Regions from separate parts of the Chromobacterium sp. INPA-IVC genome, predicted to be linked through region 2. Evidence: predicted binding sites of a transcription regulator. Region 2 holds the regulator's gene; the other holds the start of a gene.
The links. Region 2 encodes FliA, which starts transcription of late flagellar genes. Its sites were predicted from a motif close to GCTAAAGNTNNNNNNNNNNCNGCCGATAAT; they were not measured.
Positions count from the first base shown of each region.

Region 1: the regulator FliA is predicted to act here: its motif matches at 2,238-2,267, upstream of ACX17K_RS09425 (flagellin N-terminal helical domain-containing protein).

Region 1 is NZ_JBTNLS010000004.1:360,666-365,948, forward strand. It holds gene ACX17K_RS09420 (flagellin N-terminal helical domain-containing protein) at 1-741, opposite strand, end outside; gene ACX17K_RS09425 (flagellin N-terminal helical domain-containing protein) at 961-2,184, opposite strand; gene ACX17K_RS09430 (glycosyltransferase) at 2,359-5,283, opposite strand, start outside.
Region 2 is NZ_JBTNLS010000010.1:142,963-148,245, forward strand. It holds gene ACX17K_RS19455 (TonB-dependent receptor plug domain-containing protein) at 1-191, opposite strand, end outside; tRNA gene ACX17K_RS19460 (tRNA-Glu) at 372-446, opposite strand; tRNA gene ACX17K_RS19465 (tRNA-Arg) at 451-527, opposite strand; tRNA gene ACX17K_RS19470 (tRNA-Glu) at 533-607, opposite strand; tRNA gene ACX17K_RS19475 (tRNA-Arg) at 617-693, opposite strand; gene ACX17K_RS19480 (exonuclease domain-containing protein) at 884-2,290, shown strand; gene ACX17K_RS19485 (flagellar motor protein) at 2,343-3,092, opposite strand; gene ACX17K_RS19490 (RNA polymerase sigma factor FliA) at 3,143-3,889, opposite strand; gene ACX17K_RS19495 (MinD/ParA family ATP-binding protein) at 3,886-4,770, opposite strand; gene flhF (flagellar biosynthesis GTPase FlhF) at 4,761-5,283, opposite strand, start outside.

The sequences.
Region 1 (5,283 bases), on a different contig from region 2:
AGCAAAGTCCACATCCACGATCCGGCTATTGGCCGCAGTCAGGTTTTGCACGTAGTTCTGCAAGTTGGCCACAACCGCGTCAAACCGGTTCTGCACCGAGCCCCAGGTAGAACGCACCGTGGAGATTTCCGCGATGTCCGAATCCAGAGACGACAGGATGGCGGAAGCGCCCGACTGGGTGGTGATGTTGATCGTGCCGGTGGCCGTCAGCGCCGAGCTGTAGCTACACAGCACGCCCGCGGAGGTCATGTCTACCGACGAGATCGAAACCTGGTTGCTGCTGGCGCCGGACGAACCCACCTGGAAAGTCAGCACCGCGCTACCGGACAACAGCTGAGTGCCGTTGAACTGGGTGGTTTGCACGATACGCGAAATTTCCTGGGTCAGCTGGTCCACTTCGTTTTGCAGCTGCGAACGGTTAGTGTTGCTCACCGAGGCGTTCGAGGACTGCACCGCGATTTCACGGATACGCTGCAGGTTGTTGGCGATCTGGCCCAACGCGCCTTCAGCAGTCTGGCCTACGGAAATACCGTCGTTGGCGTTGCTGATCGCTTGGTTGTTGCCGCGGATGGCCGAAGTCAGCGTCTGCGAAATCGCCAGACCGGCGGCGTCGTCCTTGGCGCTGTTGACACGCAGACCAGAAGACAGGCGAGCCAGCGACTGCGACAGCGACATCTGCGAATTATTCAGGTTCAGCTGCGCTTGCAGCGAGGATATATTGGTGTTGACGGTAATAGCCATGATGACTCTCCTGGTGCTTTGTGTGGGCAAAAGAGCTTGCTTACACAACTTATCGACCGAGGAGATCTGAACTTTATGGCCAAAGTGTGAATTTTCACACTTGACGCATTGGCAATTACCGAATCACGCCTATTCCATCCCGTTTCCCTTCATCTTCAACATCCCCATCAACCTGGTTGCCGGCCCGAAACCCGAGCCGGCAACCACCAAAGCCCAGCCTTATTGCAGCAGCGCCAGCGCGGCCTGCGGCAGCGAGTTGGCCTGCTTCAGGATGGAGCCGCCGGCCTGCTGCAGAATCTGGCCCTTGGTCAGATTGGCGGTTTCCGACGCGAAGTCCACATCCATGATGCGGCTGTTGGCCGCGGTCAGGTTCTGAGTGTAGTTGCCCAGGTTGGCCACCACCGCGTCGAAGCGGTTCATCACCGAGCCGAAAGTGGAGCGGACGTCGGAAATCTTGGCGATATCCTGAGTCAGCAGGTTCAGCGCCTTGGCCGCGCCGTCTTGCGAGGTCACGTCCACGGTCTTCACCGCCGCCAGATTGGCATTGAAGGAATGCAGGCCGCCGCTGGCGCCGATGGTCGGATTGGCGTTGCTGAATGTGGTCTGGGCATCCTTGGCGGCATCCATTTTTGTCCTGGCATCATCCAAGGCACTCTTAGCAGTCGCCTTGCCTGTGGCATCCGCAGCCTGCCAAGCCTTGTCGGCATCGTCCACCGCCTTGCTCTTGGCGGCGAGATCGAGATCCAGATAGGATTTTTGCGCATTCAACGATTTGCGCTTCATTTCATCGGCAGTCGCCTGGGTCACGCCAGCATTCGGCTTGCCGGTAGTTGCATCGGCAACGGCTTTGTATGCCGTATCCGCGTCGGTCGCAGCAGTCTTGGCGTCGGCAGCGGCCTTGGTCAGGTCAGCGGTGGAGCCAGAAAGGGTGTTAGAGGTCGACTGGGTCAAATCCACGGTCTGGATGCTGATCTGGTTGTCCGCCGCGCCCTGGGAGCCCACCTGGAAGGTCAGCGTCGCGCCGCCAGCGAGCAGCTTGGTGCCGTTGAACTCCGTGGTCTGGATGGTGCGGGAGATTTCCTGGGTCAGTTGGTCCACTTCGTTTTGCAGCTGCGAACGGTTAGTGTCGCTGACGCCGCCGTTGGCCGCCTGCACCGCGATTTCGCGGATGCGCTGCAGGTTGTTGGCGATCTGGCCCATCGCGCCTTCCGCGGTCTGGCCGACGGACACGCCGTCGTTGGCGTTGCGCATCGCCTGGTTGTTGCCGCGGATGGCGGAAGTCAGGGTCTGGGAGATGGCCAGACCGGCGGCGTCGTCCTTGCCGCTGTTGATGCGGAAACCGGAGGACAGGCGCTGCAGCGACTGGTTCAGCGACATGCTGGAATTGTTCAGGTTCAGTTGCGCCTGCAACGAGGACAGGTTGGTATTGACGGTGATTGCCATTTGATTCCCCTTGTCGGCCCAACGGCCGGAATAAATTCGTGCCCGATGTCCCAAAAATCGGCCGAACAAGGGAAATGCTTATGAAAATGGTATTATTACCAAAGAATTCCATTAAAAATGGAAATTGGAAAAGAAAATGGCCCCGAAGGGCCATGAAATAGACTGCGGCTTTACCTAGCCATGCAATACCTGGAACCATTCGTCGTAATGGTCTTCCAGCCAGTAGTCTTTATCGAACCAGGCCCTCAGCGCATCGCCCTCCCTCGCCAGCGCGTCCAGATCATGCGTCCGCGCGCGGATCGCCTCGATCCAGGCCTCTGCCCGGTTGGGCAGCCGGCATACCGGCGCGTCATTGGTCTGATACGGATAAATATCGGTGCAGACCACCGGCCAGCCCAGCACGCCGTACTCCAGCAGCCGGAGATTGCTCTTCGCCTCGTTGAAAGGATTGAGCTCCAGCGGCGCCACCGCCAGGTCCAGGTTCAGGCTGGCCACTTTCGCGGCATAGTCGGCGAAGGGCACCGCATGATGCATCTCGGCCACATAGGGACGGAACTGCGGCAAGCACATGCCCATGAATACCCAGTCCACCTCCTTGTGAGTCGCGAGGATCACCTCGTAGATCAGCTCCAGGTCGCCGCGGTGCTGGCCCGCGCCGACCCAGCCGACCCTGGGCTTCTTGCCGGCGCGGCGTTCTGATTTCAGACCGCCCCAGACGCTTCTGCGCAGCCGGTTCGGCGCGACGGTGACCTTGCCCACCATGTTCTGGATGAAATCGGCCAAAGGCTGGGTGGACACCACCGCCGCGTCGCACAGTTTCAGCACCCGGCGCAGGCGCTGCTTCGCGTCCGGGTAGTGGCGGGACCAGTGGTCGTACAAGCTGCTCTTCTCCGGCACGCCGCCCACCAGATCGTCCAGACCGAACACGATGCGCAAATCCGGAATGTACTTGCGGTAGGCATCCATCGTTTCATAGAGATAATCGCTGATGCCGGTGTGCAGCAACACCGTATTCGGCGATTGCCGGGCCAACTCCACCACCGTGGGGATGCCGGCCGACGGCTGGTGGATCTCGCCGTCCAGCTTGCCTTTTTCCTGCAACACGGACAACGGCTGGCTCAAGCGATACTCGCCGCTGCCGCCCGGCACCGGCACGCCCAATACCCGCTTGCGGCCCGGCAGCTTCGCGTCCCAGGCGACGATGCGGTCAGACTCGATCGCCACCCGCTTGGTGCGCAGCGACAGATGGCGGTTGAAGCCGGGGTCGTTCGCCATCACCGGCAGCCAGCGCTCCAGCATCGTTTCCATCTCTTCGCGCTCACGCACCGCCGCTTTCAGGGCGGGACGCGGATCGGTGGTGACGCGGCCAATGCTCTTGGCGTGGTGGTGGTACAGCACCACGAACGGGTTGTAGACGTTGCGCAGGCCGACAGCCTGGACCTTCAGGCAGAAATCGACGTCGTTGAAGCACACCTGCAGCCGCTCCTCGTCCATGCCGCCCACCGCGTCGTAAATCTGCTTCTCCACCATCAGGCACGCCGCGGTCACTGCCGAGTAGTTCTGCATGGTCAGGCTGCGGTTCAAATAGCCCGGATACAGATAATCCATATCCTCGAAAACATGGTCAGCCACCGAATACATGCCGCCCGGCATGCCCAGCACGATGCCGGCATGCTGCACGCGGCCGATCTCCGGATACAGCAGGCGAGCGCCCACCGCGCCGACGCCCGGCTGCTGGGCGGTCGCCAGCAAACGCTCCAGCCAATGGGAAAACACCACCTCGGTGTCGTTGTTCAGCAGCAGCAGGTATTCGCCGCGGGCCTCGCGCGCGCCAAGATTGCACTGCGCGGAGAAGTTGAAGGGCGCGGCATAGCTGAGAATGCGGATCCGTCCCGGATACAGGGCCTGCGCCTTCTCGTAGAACTCGAAGGTTTCCGGATCCTGGGAATCGTTGTCGACGATCAACACTTCGAAATTCTGGTAGCCGGTGATGCCGAACAGGCTGCCGAGGCAGGGCTCCAGGCACTCCAGCTTGTCCTTGCTCGGGATGATCACCGACACCAGCGGCGAGGCCAGCAGCTGGTACTCGTAGTAGAAGGTTCCCGGCACCAGGCCCTCATCCACCGACGCCGGCAGGCCGCAACGGCTGATATGGCTCTCCAACGCCACCCGGCGGGAGGCATTGCCCAGGCCATCCATCTTGGGGTCTACCCATGGCAGCGACACCAGCACATCATCGATATGGCCGATCGCGCCGCGGTCCCAGTTTTCGTACACGCGCAGCAGGGCATCATAGCAATGCGCGCGCGGATAGGGCTGTATGCCGCCAAGCTTGGCCAGGACTTCCCGATTGAACGCCACCGCGTAGCTGGCGAAATCCATCGACCGCAGATATTCCGGCGAAAAATCCGGCAGGAAGGACGGACGGAAACGCTTGCCCATCGGCGACACCACATCGTGGTCGCAGTAGATCGCGCCGTACTCCGGATGCGCGTGGATCTCCTCGCCCAGCCGCGCCAGCGCGTTGGGCTGCAGACGAGCGCCGGCCGGCAGCAGCATCACCCAGTCTGACGGCACGTCGGCGATGATGCCATTGACCACCTCGGCGACCTGCTGCTCATTATCCATGCTGGCCACCTGCACCCAGCCTAGATTAGGGCTGCTGCTGAACACCGGATCCGGTTCCGGCGCGTCGGACACCACGATCAGCCGCCAATGGCGGTACAGCAGGTTTTCCATCGCGGTGAAGCTTTCCGACAAGCGCGTCAGGCGGTCGGCCGGCGCCAGCAGGATAAGGTTGAACACCGGCACCTGTTTCCAGGCCATCATCATCCGCTCCGCCAGCTGCTCGGCATGCACTTCGCGGATCTGGCGGCGCTTCACCCACTTGCGATAGGCCTTCAAGCCATCCACGTCGTTTTCCGCCAGCGCGTAGGTGACGACGCGGCCCAATTGCGTCAGCGGCTGAGGCTTGAGCTGCTCGGGCAGCAGCGCGGCGTACTGGGACAGCAAATCGCCTACCCGTTGCTCCAGCAGGCGGTTCTCCAGCACGTGGCGCCGCGCCGCGGCGGCTTGGCTGGCGCGCAGCGCGGCATCGTC
Region 2 (5,283 bases):
TCGATGTCGTCGCCGCTGATGACGGTGACGCTGGTCGGGCCTTCCTTGGCGGAGCGGGCGATGCGTGAGCCGGTGACGGTCACGCGCTCCAGCGAGTCGGCGGGTTGGGCGTCGGCCAGCGCGGTCGTTGAGGCGAGCAGCAGCAGGGTGGGCAGCAGTTTCAGCCGGAGAGGGGTTGGCGCGGAATGCACGGAGAGCCTGTTCTTGTGTGGATGTCGGAAAGAACAGAATATCTTTTTGTCATTTTCAATGTGCGAAGAAAAATGGCAATGCAAATGACGCAGCGGGATATTGCGGGAGGGGTGGAGGGCTTGGCTGGGCGGTGAATGAAAAAAGCCCCGCATTCGCATGCGAGGCTTCTTTCTGAATCTTGGCGTCCCCACGGGGAATCGAACCCCGGCTACCGCCGTGAAAGGGCGGTGTTCTAACCGCTAAACTATAGGGACGTCTTGGTGCACCCGGAGCGATTCGAACGCCCGACCCTCTGGTTCGTAGCCAGATACTCTATCCAACTGAGCTACGGGTGCAGATTTGGCGTCCCCACGGGGAATCGAACCCCGGCTACCGCCGTGAAAGGGCGGTGTTCTAACCGCTAAACTATAGGGACGCTGATTTGTGGTGCACCCGGAGCGATTCGAACGCCCGACCCTCTGGTTCGTAGCCAGATACTCTATCCAACTGAGCTACGGGTGCACTGTCTCGCGAGACGTTGTGTCTTGCGAGAGACCGGATATTACAGAGAGGGGTTTTCTCTGTCAACACCTCGTAGGATTTTTTTTGCAAAGCCGGTAAACTCGGCAGCTGTCCCTGTCGCGGCGGGCCAACATTTTCAACCATTTGACATGTTGGCGGCGTGGCCGCAAGACACGAAAGCGAAGCGAGATTGAATACCCTGTTTGCGCAGCCTTGCGCCATCATCGACCTGGAAACCACCGGCGGCAACATCGCGCGCGACCGCATCACCGAAGTCGGCGTGGTGCTGATAGACGGCGAGCGCGTCGAGCGCCTGTCCTGGCTGGTCAATCCCGGCCAGCCCATCCCGCCCTTCATTGAAAACATGACGGGCATCAGCAACGAGATGGTGGCCGGCGCGCCGCCGTTCGCCGAACTGGCCGACGAGCTGCTGGCCACGCTGCGAGGCCGCCTGCTGCTGGCGCACAACGCCCGCTTCGACTATGGCTTCCTCAGGAACGAATTCCGCCGCCATGGCTTGCGCTTCCAGGCGCGCGCGCTGTGCACGGTCAAGCTGTCGCGCCGGTTGTATCCGCAGCATTTCAAGCACAGTCTGGACAGCCTGATCGCCCGCCATGGCATAGAAATGCCGGAGCGCCACCGCGCGCTGGCCGACGCCGAGGCGGTCCATCGCTTCCTCCAGATCGCCATCGCGGAGCTTGGCCGGGACAAGGTGGAGCATGAGGCCGCTCAGCTGCTGTCGCAGCCGGCCGAGCTGTCCAGCTTGCCGGCGGAGCTGCAGCAGCAGGTGGAGGACATGCCGGATTCGGCCGGGGTCTATGCGATGTTCGGCGAGGACGGGCGCGCGTTGTACATCGGCCGAGCGACCAATTTGTACCGCAAGGCGCTGGGCCACTTCGCCGAACGCAAGCCTGGGCACAAGAGCCACGAGGTGCGGATAGACGAGCCGGTGGCGAGGGTGGAGTGGCGCGAGAGCTTGAGCGAGTTCGGCGCCCGTTTGCTGGAGTTGCAGTGGCTTGGCCGCTTGCAGCCGGTCCATAATCCGCGGGCCAGGATGATGGGCGAGGTGTGCACGCTGCAGCTGCAAGCCGGCGACGACGCTTTCGCTCGCCCGGTCCCGGTATCCGCCCGCGACATCGACTTCACCCGCACCGCCGATCTTTACGGCTTGTTCCGCCACGCGCGCGAGGCGCGCAAGGCGCTGGCGCAGATCGCGCTGGCCCAGGGGCTGTGCCAGTCGGTGTTGGGCGTGGAGCAGGTGACCAGCCGCAAGGGCGCGCCCTGCGCCGCCTACCGGATTCGCCGTTGCCGCGGAGCCTGCGTCGGCGACGAGGGCGCCGACAGCCACAACGCCAGATTGCTGGCGGCGCTGCAGCGGCTCAAGGTCAAACCCTGGCCGTTCGAGGGCGCGGTGGCGGTGGCGGAGCGCGACGAGGTGTGCGGCGATGTGGTGGAGCACCTGTTCGACCGTTGGTGCTATCTGGGCAGCCGCCGCAATGGCGGCGCGCTGGAGGGCGAGCCGGCTTTCGATCTCGATTACTACAAGCTGCTGGAGAGCGAGCTGCGCAAGCCGGATAGGGAGCTGGTGACGTTGTAGATGAGAAAGGAGCGGGCGGTGGCGCCTGCTCCTTTTTTTAAATCAAGGGGGATTACTCGTGCATCGCCAGATAGCCGCGCAGCCGGCTTTCGATGATGCGGGGGTTCTCGCCGTTGGCGATCGCCACCACGCCTTCGACCACCAGCTCCTTCATTGCCACTTCGGACGCCACCAGGTGTTTGAGCTTGTTGCCCATGGGCAGGAAAAACAGGTTGGCCGAGCCGACGCCATACACGGTGGCGACGAAGGCCACCGCAATGCCGCCGCCCAGCTTGGCCGGGTCGGACAGGTTTTCCATCACGTGGATCAGGCCCAGCACCGCGCCCAGGATGCCCATGGTCGGCGCGTAGCCGCCGGCTGACTCCCAGATGCGGGCCGCCTGCTTGCGGGCGTGCTCGAACATGCTGATTTCCACTTCCATCACTGCGCGCAGCGTGTCCGGCTCGGTGCCGTCCACCAGCATCTGCATCGCCTTCTTGGTGAAGGGATCGCGCTGGGTGGCGATCAGGCCCTCCAGCGCCAACAGGCCGCCCTTGCGCGAGGTCTGGCTCCAATTGATGACCTCGCGGATCATTTTCTCGTGGTCGAAGTTGGGCGGGCGGAATATCCAGCGCAGCATGCGCAGGCCGGCCATGAACTGTTTGGGCGTGCTTTGCAGCATCACCGCGCTGGTGGTGCCGCCGATGACGATCATGAAGGCGGTCAGCTGCATCAGCGAGCCGATGCTGCCCCCTTCGATGGCCTGGCCGGCGATGATGGCGGTCAGGCCCATTACAATGGCGATAAGACTGATCTTGTCCACAAAAAGGTTCCGTTATCGATCTGGTCTGAGACCCGGCGCGAGGTCTTCCCTTACAGCCAGTCTTTCAATTTTGCGCGCAGACGGGCGATGGCCTGGCTGTGCAGTTGGCAGACGCGGGATTCGGTAACGCCGAGCACCGCGCCGATTTCCTTCAGGTTCAGTTCTTGTTCGTAGTACAGCGCCATCACCAACTGGTCGCGTTCCGGCAGGAACTTGATCGCGCTGATCAGTTGCTGGCGGAAGCTGTCGTCGGAGAAGGTGGCCAGCGGGTCGGGCGAATCCTCGTCGGCGACATTGGTCACCGGATTGTGGCTGCTTTCGTCGTCGCCGCCGTTGAAATCCTCGAAATGCAGCAGCGTGGTGCCCTTGCAGTCGCCGAGCATCTCCTGGTACTGCTCCAGCTCAATGCCCATTTCTGCGGCGATTTCCGACTCCAGCGGCGAGTGGCCCAGCCGCTGCTCCAGCTTGGAGATCGCTTCCTCTATCTGGCGGGAGTTGCGGCGCGCCTGGCGCGGCAGCCAGTCCTCGCGTCTGAGCTCGTCCAGCATCGAGCCGCGGATGCGCTGGCTGGCGAAAGTCTCGAATTGCACGCCCTGGGCGGGATCGAACTGGCGGGCGGCTTCGATCAGGCCGATCATGCCGACCTGGACCAGGTCGCCGAGCTCCACCGACGCCGGCAGACGGGCGATCATGATGCTGGCCAGCTTGCGCACCAGCGGGGTATAGGCCTCCACGTCGATCTCGACGCTGGGGGCTGCTGCGGCATAGCCCGATCGGCGGAAGGACGGAAAGGTCATAAGGGTTTGGCTCCATCTGCCTCGGCCCAATCGCGCGAGGCGGCAATCAGCAAGTCCATGTATCCGGTACTGTCGCGGCTGGTTTCCGGCGCGTCCCACTGCGGCAACACCGCCGACAGCTGCGAGAAGGCTATCGCCGCCTCGCTGTCCGGGAAGGCCTCCATCAGCGGCCGGTGCAGCGTCTGGCTGCGGCGCACCGCGTTGTCCTGCGGCACGAAGCCTACCCAGCGCAGCGAGACGGTCAGAAATTCGCTGGTGACCGCCGACAGCCGGGTGAACAGCTCGTGCGCTTCTTCCAGATGCCGCGCGCGATTGACCAGCACGTTGAAGCGCTGGCGGCCGTAGCGGCTGGCCAGGCGCTTGATATTAGCGTAGGCGGCAGTCAGCGAATCGGCTGCCGGCGTTAACACCAAAACCAGATTATCGGCGACGCTGGCCGGTATCGGGTCGCGCACCGGGTCGGGCGCGTCGATCAGCAGCGCAGACGCGTCGCGCTCCTGCGCGCCGAATTCGCTGCCCAGCCGCAGCCACAGCTGGGTGGAGAATAGCGCGCGTTGCTCGGGCTGCGCATAGAGATTGATCAACTGAACGCCTTGCCGCGACACCACCATCATTTCGTCCAGACCGCCCACGCTGACCACCTGGCTTTCCAGCGTGGCGGTGGTGGGCACGCCCAGGCGGCGGGTCTGCACCTGGCCCAGGCAGCAATCCACCATGATGGGGCGCAGGCCGGCGTAGGCGAGGCCCAGCGCGAGCTCGGTCACCACCGTGCTGGTGCCGGAGTGTTCGGAGCCGATGAAGGCGAAGCTGGGCGCGCGCTGCCGCTGGGCGGCGAGCAGGCGGAGGCTGGCGGCCTGGTCCTGCATGGCGTTCATAGCCATCCGGCCTGCGCCGCCTGCATGATGGACATTTCATCGGCCTGCAGCGCGAACGGGGAGGCGATCTGCTGCGCGCGCATCGCGCGGTCGACCAGAAAGGCGGCGTTGGCCGAGTGCAGGTCTTCCGGCACGCGCTGGCCGTTGGTGACGTAGTAGAGCTTGAGCCGGTTGCGGATGATCACGTCCAGGCTGGGGCCCTGGGCCACCGCCTCGTCTATCTTGGACAGGATGCACCCGGACAGGCCGTCGCCGCGGTAGCGCTTCACCACGTCTTCCAGCGTGTGGCCGTCGGTGTTGGCGGCCAGCAGCAGCAGCCGCTCGATCGGCCGGCCGGCGGTGCGCAGCATGTCGATCTGCGCCAGCACGCGCGCGTCGCGCTGGCCCATGCCCACGGTGTCGATGAACACGATGTGGCGGTTGGACAGGTCGGCCAGCGTCAGCTGCAGGTCGCCCTCGTTCTGGATCGAGAACACCGGCACGCCCAGAATCTTGCCGTAGATGCGCAGCTGGTCTTGC